Phreatobacter stygius: one gene and its partner. The protein of the gene in region 1 interacts with the protein of each later gene in a pairwise test. Links are inferred from orthologs where the notes say so. Each region holds a gene or a part of one and is shown on either strand. Other genes may lie near its edges.

Evidence for each region. Proteins that work in one complex are often made in the same cells at the same time.
Region 2: the proteins of E8M01_RS19040 (region 1) and E8M01_RS29895 interact in binary tests that used the Escherichia coli proteins (3 or more experiments, as listed by UniProt). The link is inferred for Phreatobacter stygius from one-to-one orthologs.

The regions. Positions count from the first base shown.
Region 1 is NZ_CP039690.1:4,048,456-4,056,220, forward strand. The notes cover bases 1,790-5,330. They hold E8M01_RS19040 (2-oxoglutarate dehydrogenase E1 component), read right to left. Parts: upstream 4,957-5,330; coding sequence 1,990-4,956; downstream 1,790-1,989. Other genes in these bases: odhB (2-oxoglutarate dehydrogenase complex dihydrolipoyllysine-residue succinyltransferase), read right to left, coding at 1,790-1,936; sucD (succinate--CoA ligase subunit alpha), read right to left, coding at 5,089-5,330. In the rest of the region: E8M01_RS19025 (hypothetical protein), read right to left, coding at 1-238; E8M01_RS19030 (VOC family protein), read right to left, coding at 235-678; more of odhB, read right to left, coding at 704-1,789; more of sucD, read right to left, coding at 5,331-5,979; E8M01_RS19050 (hypothetical protein), read right to left, coding at 6,003-6,383. UniProt on the Escherichia coli protein: E1 component of the 2-oxoglutarate dehydrogenase (OGDH) complex which catalyzes the decarboxylation of 2-oxoglutarate, the first step in the conversion of 2-oxoglutarate to succinyl-CoA and CO(2).
Region 2 is NZ_CP039690.1:6,318,608-6,325,708, forward strand. Bases 2,915-5,791 are described here. They hold E8M01_RS29895 (ABC-F family ATP-binding cassette domain-containing protein), read right to left. Parts: upstream 5,385-5,791; coding sequence 3,444-5,384; downstream 2,915-3,443. Other genes in these bases: E8M01_RS29890 (helix-turn-helix transcriptional regulator), read left to right, coding at 2,915-3,434; E8M01_RS29900 (hypothetical protein), read left to right, coding at 5,682-5,791. In the rest of the region: E8M01_RS29870 (leucyl aminopeptidase), read left to right, coding at 1-163; E8M01_RS29875 (DNA polymerase III subunit chi), read left to right, coding at 310-762; E8M01_RS29880 (MFS transporter), read left to right, coding at 759-1,931; E8M01_RS29885 (glutathione S-transferase family protein), read right to left, coding at 1,942-2,661; more of E8M01_RS29890, read left to right, coding at 2,751-2,914; more of E8M01_RS29900, read left to right, coding at 5,792-6,080; E8M01_RS29905 (aquaporin), read left to right, coding at 6,198-6,896; E8M01_RS29910 (hypothetical protein), read right to left, coding at 7,056-7,101. UniProt on the Escherichia coli protein: Genetic data indicate it may be involved in ribosome assembly or function.

The sequences.
Region 1 (7,765 bases):
GATGCCGGCCCGACACCTCCAGGATTTCGATGTCGTCGGGCCCGCGCTGGCCGACCGTCAGCCGCTGGGCGCCGGGCAGCCAGGCCAGTTCGAAGCGCGTGCAATTGCGGTCGAACATGAAGCCGGACGAGCCGACCACCAGGCAGGCGCCTGGTCCGGCGCGGAAATCGTCATAGGGCGGAATGGCGCAGGCCGAGAGACCGGCCATCGCCACGGCGGCAACAACAAGGGCTCTCACTCGAACCGTCCTTCCGTCTTGGACGGCAGCGGCGCGCCGAGCGACCAGGAATGGCCGAACGGATCCTTGAGCCGGCCGTAACGCATGTCCCAGAACGTATCGGAGGCCGGCATGGTGACGGTCGCGCCGGCACGCGCGGCGCGTGCCATCGCCGCATCGACCTCGGCCGGGCTGTTCAGGTTGACGTGAACCGTGACGGTGGTGCCGCCGAGCATCGGCGGCGCCGCGACGTCGTTGCCATGTTCCGGGAAGTGATCGGACAGCATGATCTGCGCGCCGAAGACGCTGAGCGTGGCGTGGAGCAGGCGCTTGCCGTCCTCCGCCATTTGCTGAAACGCCGGGGTCGCGCCAAACGCCTTTTCGTAGAAGGCGATCGCCTCGAGCCCACCCGAAACCGTGAGGTAGACCTCGATCGGCGCGAAGGATGGGCTCTCGGCCATGACGTCGTCTCCGCTGGTTGCCGGCTTAGAGATCCATCACCAGGCGCGCCGGATCTTCCAGGCTTTCCTTGATACGGACGAGGAAGGTCACCGCCTCCTTGCCGTCGACGATACGGTGGTCATAGGACACCGCCAGATACATCATCGGCCGGATCTCGATCTTGCCGGCGACCACCACCGGCCGTTCCTGGATCTTGTGCATGCCCAGGATGCCGGATTGCGGCGCGTTGAGGATCGGCGTCGACATCAGCGAGCCGTAGACCCCGCCATTCGAGATGGTGAAGGTGCCGCCCTGCATCTCGTCGATCTTCAACTGGCCGTCGCGGGCCCGCCGGCCGAAATCGGCAATGGTCTTCTCGATCTGGGCGATGCCCATCTGGTCGGCGTCGCGCACCACCGGAACCACCAGGCCCTTGTCGGTGCCGACGGCCACGCCGATGTGGCAGAAGTTCTTGTAGATGATGTCGGTGCCGTCGATCTCGGCATTGACCGCCGGGATGTCCTTCAGCGCCTGCACGCAGGCGCGCACGAAGAAGCCCATGAAGCCGAGCTTGGTGCCGTGCTTCTTCTCGAACAGGTCCTTGTACTGGCTGCGCAGCGCCATCAGCTGCGACATGTCGACCTCGTTGAACGTGGTCAGCATGGCGGCGTTGTTCTGGGCTTCCTTCAGCCGGCGCGCGATGGTCTGGCGCAGCTTGGTCATGCGCACGCGCTCTTCGCGCGGCGCATCGGCGGCCGGTGAAGCGGGACGCGCGGCGGCCGGCACCGGGCTGGCCGGGGCGGGCGCCGAGACGCCGGCGGCGATCGCCGCCAGCATGTCGCCCTTGGTCACCCGGCCGTCCTTGCCGGTGGCGGTGGCGGCCGACGGGCTGACACCGCTTTCGGCGGCGATGCGCGCGACCGCCGGGCCGTTGTCGACGCTGCGGGCCGGATGGGGCGCAGCGGCGGGAGCTGGCGCAGGAGCGGCGGTGGCGGCCGGGGCAGGGGCGGCGGCCTTGGGCGCGGGCGCCGCCGCCGCGGCACCCTCGGCGATCTGGCCGAGCAGGGCCTGGACGCCGACGGTGGTGCCGGAATCGGCGACGATTTCGGTCAGAGTGCCCGAGGCCGGCGCATTGACCTCGAGGGTCACCTTGTCGGTTTCCAGCTCGACCAGTGGTTCGTCCTGCTTCACGGCTTCGCCGGGCTTCTTGAACCACTTGGCGACGGTCGCTTCGGTGACCGATTCGCCGAGCGTTGGAACGCGGATTTCGGTGGCCATGGAATATCGTCCTCAACGAGAATGTTCAGACCCGGCCCGATGGCCGGGCGGGATCAGGAAAAGGCCTCGTCCAGGAAGGCCTGGAGCTGGGCTGCGTGGCGCGACATCAGGCCGGTGGCGGTGGCCGCCGAGGCCGGGCGACCGACATAGCGGGCGCGCTTGGATTTGGAGCCGGCGGTACCGAGCACCCATTCCAGATAGGGCTCGACGAAGCTCCAGGAGCCCATGTTCTTCGGCTCCTCCTGGCACCAGATCACATCCGCGTTCTTGAAGCGGCCGATCTCGTGGGCCAGCGCCTTCAGGGGGAACGGATAGAGCTGCTCGACGCGCATCAGATAGACGTCGTCGATGCCGCGCTTGATGCGGTCTTCGTAGAGATCGTAATAGACCTTGCCCGAGCACAGCACGACGCGGCGGATCTTCTTGTCCTCGACAAGCTTGATCTCCTGGTTCGGCAGAACCTCCGCGTCGTCCCACAGCACGCGGTGGAACGAGGTGCCGGTCTCGAACTCGGAGAGTTTCGACACCGCGCGCTTGTGGCGCAGCAGCGATTTCGGCGTCATCAGGATCAAGGGCTTGCGGATGTCGCGCTTCAGCTGCCGGCGCAGGATGTGGAAATAGTTCGCCGGCGTCGAGCAGTTCGCCACCTGCATATTGTCTTCGGCGCACATTTGCAGGAAGCGCTCGAGCCGGGCCGAGGAATGCTCGGGGCCCTGGCCCTCATAGCCGTGCGGCAAGAGGCAGACGAGCCCGGAGAGGCGCAGCCACTTGCGTTCGGCCGATGAGATGAACTGGTCGAAGACGACCTGCGCGCCATTGGCGAAATCGCCGAACTGGCCTTCCCAGGCGACCAGCGCATTCGGTTCGGCGAGCGTGTAGCCGTATTCGTAGCCGAGCACGGCCTCTTCCGAGAGCATCGAATTGATGACCTCGTATTTGGCCTGGCCGCCGCCGATATTGTTCAGCGGCGTGTAGCGAGCCTCGGTCTCCTGGTCGATCAGCACCGAATGGCGCTGCGAGAAGGTGCCGCGTTCGCTGTCCTGGCCGGACAGCCGGACGCGGTGGCCGTCGGCCACCAGAGTGCCGAAGGCCAGCGCCTCGCCGGTCGCCCAGTCGATGCCCTCGCCGGTTTCGATCATCTTGCGGCGGTTGTCCATGAACCGCTGGATCGTCCGGTGCGCAGTGAACTTCTCGGGGATCTTGGTGATCGCCTTGCCGATCTCGACGAGGCGGGCGTGGTCGACGCCGCTCGCGCCGCGGCGCGGATCGTCGTCGGTGGAACCCGGTGCCTTGAGACCTTGCCAGCGGCCGTCGAGCCAATCGGCCTTGTTCGGCTTGTAGGACTGGCCGGCTTCGTATTCGCCGTCGAGCCGCGTGCGCCAGTCGGCCTTCATCGCGTCGAATTCGGCCTCCGTCACCACGCCTTCGCCCACCAGCTTGGCGCCGTAGAGGTCGAGCGACGACTTCAGGCCTCTGATCTTCTTGTACATCAGCGGCTGGGTGAAGGCCGGCTCGTCACCCTCGTTGTGGCCGAAGCGGCGGTAGCACCACATGTCGATGACGACAGGCTTCTGGAACTTCTGCCGGAACTCGGTCGCCACCTTGGCGGCGAAGACGACCGCTTCCGGATCGTCGCCGTTGACGTGGAAGATCGGCGCTTCGACCATCTTCGCGACGTCGGACGGATAGGGCGAGGACCGGCTGTAGCGTGGATAGGTGGTGAAGCCGATCTGGTTGTTGATGATGAAATGGATCGAGCCGCCGGTGCGGTGGCCCTTCAGGCCGGACAGGCCGAAACATTCGGCCACCACGCCCTGGCCGGCGAACGAGGCGTCGCCGTGGATCAGCAGCGGCATCACCGCGGTGCGGTCCTCCGGCGGGCAGCCGTGCTGGTCCTGCTTGGCGCGCACCTTGCCGAGCACCACCGGGTTGACGATTTCCAGATGCGACGGATTGGGGGTCAGCGACAGATGCACCTTGTTGCCGTCGAATTCGCGGTCGGACGAGGCGCCGAGGTGGTATTTCACGTCGCCCGAGCCTTCCACGTCGTCCGGCGCGTAGGAACCGCCCTTGAACTCGTGGAACAATGCGCGATGGGGCTTCGCCATCACCTGGGTCAGCGTGTTCAGGCGGCCGCGATGGGCCATGCCGATCACGATCTCCTTCACGCCGAGATTGCCGCCGCGCTTGATGATCTGCTCGAGCGCCGGGATCATCGATTCGCCGCCGTCGAGGCCAAAGCGCTTGGTGCCGGTGTAGCGCAGGTCGAGGAACTTCTCGAAGCCCTCGGCCTCCACCAGCTTCTGCAGAATGGCGCGCTTGCCCTCCTTGGTGAAGGCGATTTCCTTGTCCGGACCTTCGATGCGTTCCTGGATCCAGGCCTTCTGGGCCGGATCGGTAATGTGCATGAACTCGACGCCGAGCGTCTGGCAATAGGTGCGCTCGAGAATGCCGACCATTTCGCGCAAGGACGCGAATTCCAGACCCAGCACCTTGTCGATGAAGATCTTGCGGTCGTAGTCGGCTTCGGTGAAGCCATAGGAGCGCGGGTCGAGCTCCTCATGGGTCTTCGGCGGATCGAGGCCGAGCGGATCGAGATTGGCGTGCAGATGGCCGCGGGCGCGATAGGCGCGGATCAGCATCAGTGCGCGCACTGAATCGCGCGTCGCCTGCTGGATGTCGGTCTCGGCGACCGGCGCGCCCTTCGGCGCGGCCGTATCGGCGGCCCGCGCCTTCAGCTTGTCGCCGATGACCTTTTCGATCGCCGCCCAATTGCCGTCGAGCGCCGAGATCAGCTCGCCATTGGCAGCGATCGGCCAGTTCGGCTTGGCCCAGGACGGGCCTTCGGCATTCTTGGCGACATCGCCGGCATCGTCGCCCAGCGACTTGAAGAAAGCCTGCCATTCCGCATCGACGGAGGCGGGGTTTGCTTCGTAGCGGGCGTAGAGGTCCTCGATATAGGCGGCGTTGCCGCCATAGAGGAATGAGGTGAGCGCGATGGTCTCGTCTTGGCGTGCCATGATCGGTTCCTGCAGCGTTCTGGATCGCGGGCGGCGTGGTCGGTCCGCACTTCAATCGAACGCCTTATGGCGTCTTCTTCGGTGGTGGAAATCGGCCGGAAGCTGGCCGATTTCTTGTTCGTTCGGAGCGCCTCAGCGCTTTTTCTTCAGAAGGTCGACCAGCGTCTTGCCGAGCCTCGCCGGTGACGGCGAGACGCGGATGCCGGCGGCCTCCATGGCGGCGATCTTGTCGTCGGCGCCGCCCTTGCCGCCCGAGATGATCGCACCGGCATGGCCCATGCGGCGGCCGGGAGGCGCGGTGCGGCCGGCGATGAAGCCGACCATCGGCTTCTTGCGGCCGCGCTTGGCCTCGTCCCGGATGAACTGGGCGGCATCTTCCTCCGCCGAGCCGCCGATCTCGCCGATCATCACGATCGACTCGGTCTTCGGATCGGCCAGGAACATTTCCAGCATGTCGATGAATTCGGTGCCCTTGACCGGATCGCCGCCGATGCCGACCGCGGTGGTCTGGCCGAGGCCTTCCTGGGTGGTCTGGAACACCGCTTCATAGGTCAGCGTGCCCGAGCGCGAGACGATGCCGACATTGCCCTTCTTGAAGATATTGGCCGGCATGATGCCGATCTTCGATTCGCCGGCGGTGACGACACCCGGGCAGTTCGGGCCGATCAGCCGCGATTTCGAGCCTTCCAGCGCGCGCTTGACCTTGATCATGTCCTGCACCGGAATGCCCTCGGTGATGCAGATGATCAGCGGGATCTCGGCATCGATCGCCTCGCAGATGGCATCCGCGGCGCCCGGCGGCGGCACATAGACCACCGAAGCGTCGGCGCCGGTCTTGTCGCGCGCCTCGGCCACCGTATCGAACACCGGCAGATTGAGATGGATCTGGCCGCCTTTGCCCGGAGCAACGCCGCCGACCATCTTGGTGCCATAGGCGATCGCCTGCTCGGAATGGAACGTGCCATTCTTGCCGGTGAAGCCCTGGGTGATGACCTTCGTCTTCTTAGTGATGAGAATGGACATTCATTGCTCCTTTGCGGTGACGCTCAGCCACGCGCGATGAGATTTTGCAGCCAGGGGCCGACGAAGAACGCCGCGGCGAACACGACCAGGCCGAGACCGGCGAGCTTGCCGCCGTCGCTGCGGCGGCCGGCTATGGCGCCGCTGACCACGGCGCCGGTGACATCTGGTCCATCCGGCACCACGTTGCGCACCATCCGGCGCACGATGGCATAGGGTATCGTGTCGATCGCGCCGCTGATGGCAGCCTCGCCGGTCTTGAGCGTCTTGCTCTGTGTGACCGCCGTATAGGCACTGGTCGCCTGCAGCCTCGTGAAGATTTTGCCGGCAAGGCCGAAAGCCACGAAGATGACGATGCCCCACGCGAACAGGGCGAGGCCGGCGAGGGCGAGCAGCGTCGTGATCATGCCAGTCTCCTTCGCCTGCCGGTTCGCGTGGTCATCGCCTTACTTCTTGGCTTTGGCGGCCGATTTCTTCTTCGGCGACGCGCTGCCCGATTTGGTCGACACGGTCTTGGCCGCGGCAGCGGCTTTCGCCGCGCCCTTGGCCGGGGTGGCACCCTTGACCGCCGACTTTGTCGAGCTTGCCGGTCCGGCAACCTTCGGGACCACGACGGAGGTCTTGGCGGCCGACTTGCCGGGGCTATTGGCCACCGTCTGCGACCCGCCTTTCGCCGCGGTTGCCTTGCCGGCGGGCTTGCCGGCCGAAGCCTTCGCGACGGGGGCCTTGGCCGCAGGAGCCTTGGCCACCGGAGCCTTGGCCGCCGGGGCCTTGGCGGCGGCCTTCTTGCCGGACGCGCCCTTGTCCTTGGCGCCTTGGCCCTTGGCGCCTTGGCCATTCACCGCGGCGACGATCTTCTGGGCGGCGTCATCAAGGTCGTCGGCCGGGATGACGTTGAGGCCGGAGGACCGGATGATCTGCTTGCCTTCCTCGACATTGGTGCCTTCGAGCCGCACCACCAGCGGCACTTCCAGGCCAACCGTCTTCACCGCGGCGATGACGCCGCGCGCGATGACGTCGCATTTCATGATGCCGCCGAAGATATTGACCAGGATGCCCTTCACCTGCGGATCGGCGGTGATGATCTTGAACGCCGCGGTGACCTTCTCCTCGCTGGCGCCGCCGCCGACATCCAGGAAGTTCGCCGGCTCCTCGCCATAGAGCTTGATGATGTCGAGGGTGGCCATGGCCAGACCCGCGCCGTTGACCATGCAGCCGATCGTGCCGTCGAGCGCGATATAGGCCAGGTCATATTTCGACGCCTCGATCTCCTTGGCGTCCTCTTCCGTCTCGTCGCGCAGCGCGACCACGTCGGGATGCCGGTACAGCGCGTTCGAATCGAACGACACCTTGGCGTCGAGCACCTTGATCTTGTTGTCCTTGGTGACGATGAGCGGATTGATCTCCAGCATCGCCATGTCCTTGGCGACGAAGGCCTTGTAGAGGATGGCGGCAACCGCTTCGGCCTGTTTGGCGAGGTCGCCGGTCAGGCCGAGCGTCTTGGCGATGGTGCGGCCGTGATGCGGCATGAAGCCGGTGGCCGGGTCGACCGAGAAGGTCTTGATCTTTTCAGGGGTCGCATGCGCGACCTCCTCGATATCCATGCCGCCCTCGGTCGATACGACGAAAGCGGTGCGGCCGGTCTCGCGATCGACCAGCATGGAGAGGTAGAATTCCTTGGCGATGTCGGAACCGTCCTCGACATAGAGGCGGTTGACCTGCTTGCCGGCCGGGCCGGTCTGGATCGTGACGAGCGTCGAGCCGAGCATCTGCTTGGCGAACTCGGCCA
Region 2 (7,101 bases), 2.3 Mb from region 1 along the record:
GGCGCAGTTCCTGCAGCGCTTCGTCGACACCACGCCGTGGGTCCATCTCGATGTCGCGGGCACGGCGATGAATTCGCCGAAGACCGACCTCAACCGCTCCTGGGGCGGTGGCTGGGGCGTCAGGCTGCTCGACCGTTTCGTCAAGGACACTTACGAGAGCTGACCTGGGCGCCGGCGCGGCGGCCGGCGCACCGGCCGTCGCGCGGGTTTGGTGCACTGCGGCAATTCTGGCCGCTGGCCATGTCGGGACGGAGGGTCACGACCGTTCCACGACAGGCTATGCTCGGCAGATCCGGAGCCCGAACCCACGTGACCGACGTCTTCTTCTACCACCTGCAGAACCAGCCCCTGGAAAAGGTTCTGCCGACGCTGCTCGAAAAATCGGTCGAGCGCGGCTGGAAGGTTGTGGTCGAAGCGGCCTCGCCCGAACGCGTCGAGGCGCTGGACAGCCTGCTCTGGACCTTCTCCGACGAGAGCTTCCTTGCCCATGGCACGGACCGCGAGGCCGATGCCGCGCTCCAGCCGATCCTCATCACCACCAGGCCCGACCGGGCCAATGGCGCGGCCGTGCGCTTCCTGGTCGACGGCGCGGCGCTGCCCGCCGATGTGGCGAGCTACGACCGGCTGGTGCTGATGTTCGACGGCAATGATCCCGATGCCGTCGATCTGGCGCGTCAGCAATGGCGCGAGGCCAAGGGCGGCGGCCATGCCTGCACCTATTGGCAGCAGAACGATATCGGCCGCTGGGAGAAGAAGGCGTGACCGGTGAGGCACGTCTGACCCCACCCGGCTTCGTCGATCCGAAAGCGCGCTCCGAATTCATCCGCCTCGGAACCATCGTGTTCCTGACCGCGATGACCAATCAGCAGGCGGTGATCCTCGCCGTCGTCTGGCAGGAGGCCGGTTTCAGCCACGCCGACATTGGCATCCTGCTCGGCGTCTATGGCGTGCCGCTGGTGCTGGCGAGCCTGTTTTCCGGGGCCGCCGCCAACCGTTTCGGCCTGCTGCCGACGGTCAGGCTCGGCGCCGTTCTGACCACCTTCGGCCTCGTCAGCCTCTATTTCACCCATGAGTCCTTCGCCGGCTCCTTTGCCTCGCGCATCGTCCAGGGGGCCGGCTTTGCCCTGTTCCACGCGCCGGTCATGACCTACGGCACGACCAGGCTGACCCAGGATCGCTTCATCCAGCTGTTCGGCCTGCTCTCGGCCATGGCGCCGCTGCCTTATGCCTTCGGTCCGGTGGTGGCCGAATATCTGTTCCACGCCTTCGGCCCGCGCACGTTTTTCCTGGCCGGCTCGCTCCCGGGCCTTCTCGCCCTGCCGCTGCTGTGGACCTTGCGGCCGGTCGAGAAAGCCGAGCCGCAGGTCGGCGGCATGCGGGCGCTCTTGTCGTCGGGCCGGATCACGCTGCCGATGATCGCGGCCTGCGTGTTCGGCGCGATGTTCGGTTTCGTCAGCGCTTTCATGGCGCCGGTCATGCTCGAGCGCGGCCTGTCGATCGGTGCCTTCTTCACCAGTTTCACGCTGTCGATCTTCATCGTCCGGCTCGGCTTGCTCGGGCCGCTCGAAACCATCGACCGGCGCCTTGTGGTCGCCGGCGGGGCGGTGGTCCTGGCGCTCGGCCTGACGCTTGCGGCACTCGCCAACAGCCTGCCGATGGCGATCGCCGCCGGCCTGGTCTTCGGCATGGGCCATTCCATTGGCTTTCCGGTTCTGTCCGCCTGGATCTGCGACGGCACGCCGCCGGAAGCGCGGGCGACGCCGCTGGCCCTGTTCAATGCGACGTTTTTCGCCGCGATCTACCTCATCGCCCTGCCGGCCAGCCTGGCGATCGCCCGCTTCGGCTATCCGCCGGTCATGATCGCCACCGCCAGCACCGGCCTGGTCCTGGCGGTTGGCCTGACCGTCGCCTGGTACCGGCGGTTTCGCTGAAGCCGGCGCCTCACGCCGCCTGCCGCCACGGATGCTCAGGGTAATAGCGCGCCATCATCCGGTCGACATAGGCGACCAGGTTGGCATGGGCCTCGGCCCGACGGCGCAGCGGCGTGTCGAAGAACGGCGTCAGAATCTGCGCCAGCATGGCGAAAGCCGTCGCGTCGACGCCGACCGGGTGATCGGCCATCAGATGGTCGCGCTCGCCGAGCAGGAGCGACAGGGCGGCCAGCGAGCGTTCGCCGAGCGCGACGATCTCGGCCGGCGAATGTCTGAGGATGCCGACCGCGTTGAGATTGGCGGTGACCGCCGCCTTGAGGTCTTCGCGCAGCTTGGCGCGGATGGGTTCCGGCGCCTGGTCGAACCAGCGGGCCGGACCCTTGGCGAAATTCGCCGGGTTCAGGTAGCGCTCCGGACAGGCCGTCCAGCCCAGGTGGTTTTCCAGCATCCGCTCGATCGCCCAGGCCTGCGCCCGCTCGACCGGGGTGAGGCCCGCGTCGAAGTCGTGGCCATAGGTCTTTTCGATATGGGCGCGGATGAAGGTCGAATCGGCGATCAGCGCGCCGTTGTCGGCAATGAAGGGCAGCTGTCCCTTGGGTGAGGCCTCGGGCATGGCGAAGTCCTTGGCATAGGCCAGGCCCGCCATCTTGAGCTGAACCTCGGTCTTGGTGACATAGGGGCTGACCTCGGGAAGGCCGAACTGGGCGCCGCCGCCGAACAGGGTGATCATCGGTTTCTCCTGATGTGGAACACCCTCTTGTCCTACTGCCATCCTGCTGCCATCATGGTGTCAGCATCATCACGACGGGCTGTCGTTTCATGAGACCCGCTGACCGGCTGTTCCAGATCATCCAGATCCTGCGGCGCACCCGCAAACCGCTGACGGCGGACGCGATCGCCGCCGAACTGGAGACCTCCAAGCGCACGGTCTATCGCGATATCGCCACCCTGATGGGCCAGCGCGTGCCGATCCGCGGCGAGGCGGGCATTGGTTATGTGCTGGAGGGTGGTTTCGATTTGCCGCCCCTGATGCTGACATCGGTGGAAATCGAGGCGGCCGTGCTGGGCGCCCAATGGGTGGCCCATCGCGGCGACCCGGAACTGTCACGCGCCGCGCACGATCTGATCGCCAAGATCGCCGCCATCGTGCCGGAGCGGCTGCGCTCCTATGTGCTCGAGCCCGCCGCCCGCACGCCGCCGGTCTGGGCCGCGACGCCCGACGCCATCGACATGGCGCAGGTGCGCGCCGCCATCCATGCCGGCCGCAAGGTGCTGATCGGTTATGGCGACGAACACGGCCGGGTCAGCGAACGCAAGATCTGGCCGGTCGCCATCGGCTATTTCGACGCGGTCAAACATGTCGTCGCCTGGTGCGAGACGCGCCAGGATTTCCGCAGTTTCCGCACCGATCGTGTGCTGAGCGCGACCTTCCTCGAAGAGCGCCATCCGGAACGGCCGACCCAGCTCAGGGCCAAGTGGCGCAAGACGCTCGGCAAGGGATGAGACCGGCCCCTAGCTCGCGGCCTCGAGCGCCGCGCTGGCCTCGAGCCAGGCCTCTTCGGCTTCCGCCAGTTGCGCGACCCGCTGGGTGCGGATCCTGGAGGCTTCCGCGGCATTGTTCGGCTGCGCCTTGAAATAGCCGGGCTGGGCCAGGATCCGGTCGATCTTCTGGATATCGTCGCGCAGGCGCTTCATCGACGCCTCGATCTCGGCGACCTTCTTGGCCATGGCCTTGGCTTCGAGCTTGCCGAGCGGCTTGGCTTCGACCGCGACGGCTGGCGCCGGGGCGGCCGGAGCGGCCGATTGGGCCGCCAGCTCGGCGGCTTCCGCCGACGCCTTTTCCGCGGATTTGCCGGTGCCCTTGCCGGGCTTGACCGATTGCGCGGAGCCGCCGCTCAAGACGATCTTGCGGTAATCGTCGAGGTCGCCGTCGAACGGCTGCACGCTGCCGTCGGCGACCAGCCAGAGCCGGTCGACCGTCGCCTCCAGGAGATAGCGGTCGTGCGACACGATCATCACGGCGCCGGGATAGCCGTTGAGCGCCTCGACCAGGGCCGCGCGGCTGTCGATGTCGAGATGGTTGGTCGGTTCGTCGAGGATCAGCAGGTGAGGGCCCTCGAACACCGCAAGCGCGAACAGGAGCCGTGCCTTTTCGCCGCCCGACAGCGCCGAGACCTTGGTGTTGGACCGCTCGCCCGAGAAGCCGGCGCGGGCGGAAGCGGCGCGCACCTTGGCTTCGGCGTCGTTCGGCATCAGCCGCCGGAGGTGCTGGTAGACATTCTCCTCCGGGCGCAATTCGTCCAGCTGGTGCTGGGCGAAATAGGCGATCTTCAGCTTGTCGGCGCGAGTCACGCGCCCGGACATGGCTTTCAGGCGATCGGAAATCAGCTTCAGGAACGTCGATTTGCCATTGCCGTTCGAGCCGAGCAGGCCAATGCGGTCGTCGTCGTCGATCCGCAGGTCGAGCCGCTTCAGGATCGGCTTGTTCTCGGTATAACCGACGGACGCGCCTTCCAGATTGATGATCGGCGGCGACGCCTTGCGCTCAGGCGGGGGAATGGTGAACGGCGCGACGTCGGTCTCGACGATCGCCGTCACCGTCTCCATCTTTTCCAGCATCTTCAGGCGCGACTGGGCCTGGCGCGCCTTGCTCGCCTTGGCGCGGAAGCGGTCGACGAAAGCCTGCAGGTCGGCGCGCCGGTCCTCCTGCTTGCGGATCGCCTTTTCGCGCACCGCCATTTCGATCGCCCGCGACCGGGCAAAGGTCGAATAGGAGCCGCGCCAGAGCGTCAGCTTGCGCTGGTCGAGGTGCAGGATGTGCTCGACGGAGGCATCGAGCAGGTCGCGGTCGTGGCTGATCAGCAGCACGCTGTGCGGATAGGTGGCCAGATATTCCTGCAGCCAGAGCGTGCCTTCGAGATCCAGATAGTTGGTCGGCTCGTCCAGCAGCAGCAGGTCGGGCTCGGCGAACAGCACGGCGGCGAGCGCCACGCGCATGCGCCAGCCGCCGGAGAAGTCGGAACAGGGGCGCAGCTGCGCCTCGGCATCGAAGCCGAGGCCGGCCAGGATCACCGCCGCGCGCGCCGGCGCCGAATGGGCGTCGATATCGACGAGCCGCATCTGGATCTCGGCGATCCGATGCGGATCGGTCGCGGTCTCGGCTTCGGCGAGCAGGCTGGAACGCTCCTTGTCCGCCTGCAGCACGAAGTCGATGAGCGATTGCGGACCGCCCGGCGCTTCCTGGGCGACGCCGCCGATGCGCGCCCGCGACGGCAGCTTGATCGTGCCCTCGTCGGCCCCGTATTCGCCGGTGATCACCTTGAACAAAGTGGTCTTGCCCGTGCCGTTGCGGCCGAGGAAGCCGACGCGCGCATTGGGCGGCAAGGCGACGGAGGCCTTGTCGAGGAGAACGCGGCCGGCCACGCGTACGGTAAGGTCGTTGATCTGCAACATGGCGGTGCTTGTGACGGAGGACGTGGTTCCACGCAAGACGCGCGTGTGCCGGCATGTTAATCTCCGGCGACTGGACTCGACAGGGACAGGCCTCCCGATGAGACCAAGATGGCCGGACGCAAAGGCAGGCGCGGGGCGCGACGCGGTCGCATCGGCCGGGCATTTCAACCAGCTGCCGGTCATCCTCGCCATGGCGCAGCACGGGCACGGAGCGGCGCGCTCGAGCCGCATCGCCGCGTCATCCGGCCGGCATGTTTTTCCTGAACTGCCCATCCATCACGTACGGAGCTTGAGGCCATGCGTGCATTTCCTGCTGCCGGCGCCATCATCGTGATGCTGGTTTCGGCGCCTGACGCCGTCGCCCAGACCATTCGGACGACCGCCACCGAGGCGCATTGGAAATCCGGCGTCGTCCAGCTCGCCATCAAGGCCGACCTGCCCGACGACTGCACGCGGCTGGTGCGGGCGATCGCCAAAGGGGTCACCACGCGGACGCTGGCGGTCGAGGTCACGGTGGTGCGCGAACCGACAGCCCAGTGTGGCCGGTCGGCCGGCCGGGTCGAGCGCAGCTACAGCTACAACTTTCCCGGTATCACCCAGGCCGCCACCGCGGTGACGCTGCGCTTCCTGCGTGACGGACAGGAATTGGGGCGTGAAACCACGCCAATCGCCGCGTCAACCCCCATTCGCAGATGACAATCCGCGCGAATTGCGCCGAATTCGACCGTTCCTCGCCTCTGACTGGTGTTAAGCTCCGTCTGCCTGACCAAAAAACGAGTCGGGCAATGGAGAGGGCCAGTTATGAACGGTTCTATGAAGAAGTATCTTGCCGAATTCATCGGATCGGCAGCTTTGGTGATCATCGGTTGCGGCGCGATCACCTTGGGTGGCCTCGGTGGTGCCTTGGGCAGCGGCCAGCCCTTGGCCTCGCTTGCGATCCTGCCGATTGGCCTGGCGTTCGGCCTGGCGGTCACCGCCATGGCCTATGGCATCGGCCCGGTGTCCGGCTGCCACATCAATCCGGCGGTCACCGTCGGCGCCTGGGTCGCCGGACGCATGCCGACCTCGGAAGTTCCCGGCTATATCATCGCGCAGTTCCTCGGCGCGATCGTGGGGGCGGCCATCCTCTATGTCACGCTGACCGGCAAGACCGGCGGTTATGACGTCGCAACCGCTGGCCTCGGCCAGACCGGCTGGTCGGGTTATTCGATGACCTCGGCGATCATCGCCGAATTCGTCGCCACGTTCCTGTTCGTCGTGGTCATTCTGGGGGCCACCTCGAAGGCCGGCGCGACGCCGGTCGCGGGCCTCGCCATCGGCCTGACGCTGGCCATCCTGCATCTGGCCTTCGTGCCGGTCTCGGGCAATTCGCTCAATCCGTCGCGGTCCTTCGGGCCGGCCCTGTTCGTCGGCGGCACCGCCTTCGCCCAGGTCTGGATGTTCCTGATCGTGCCGACCCTTGCCGGCGCGGTCGCCGGCGCCCTGTTCAAGTCGAAGACGCTGGAAGCCTGATCCGGGCGCGATGCGTCCGGCTTCGCGCCACCTCGCATCCGTCCGGATGCGGGTTCTCCATGCAACAAGAAGGCCCGCCGCTCCGGATCAACCGGGGCGACGGGCCGACTTCGCGCGGGCCGGGTGGGGCGACACAACCCGCGCGACTACTCTTGTGCCTCAGCGGCAGATGCGAACGTCACGCGGGCGGGCGCCCCAGGGGGTC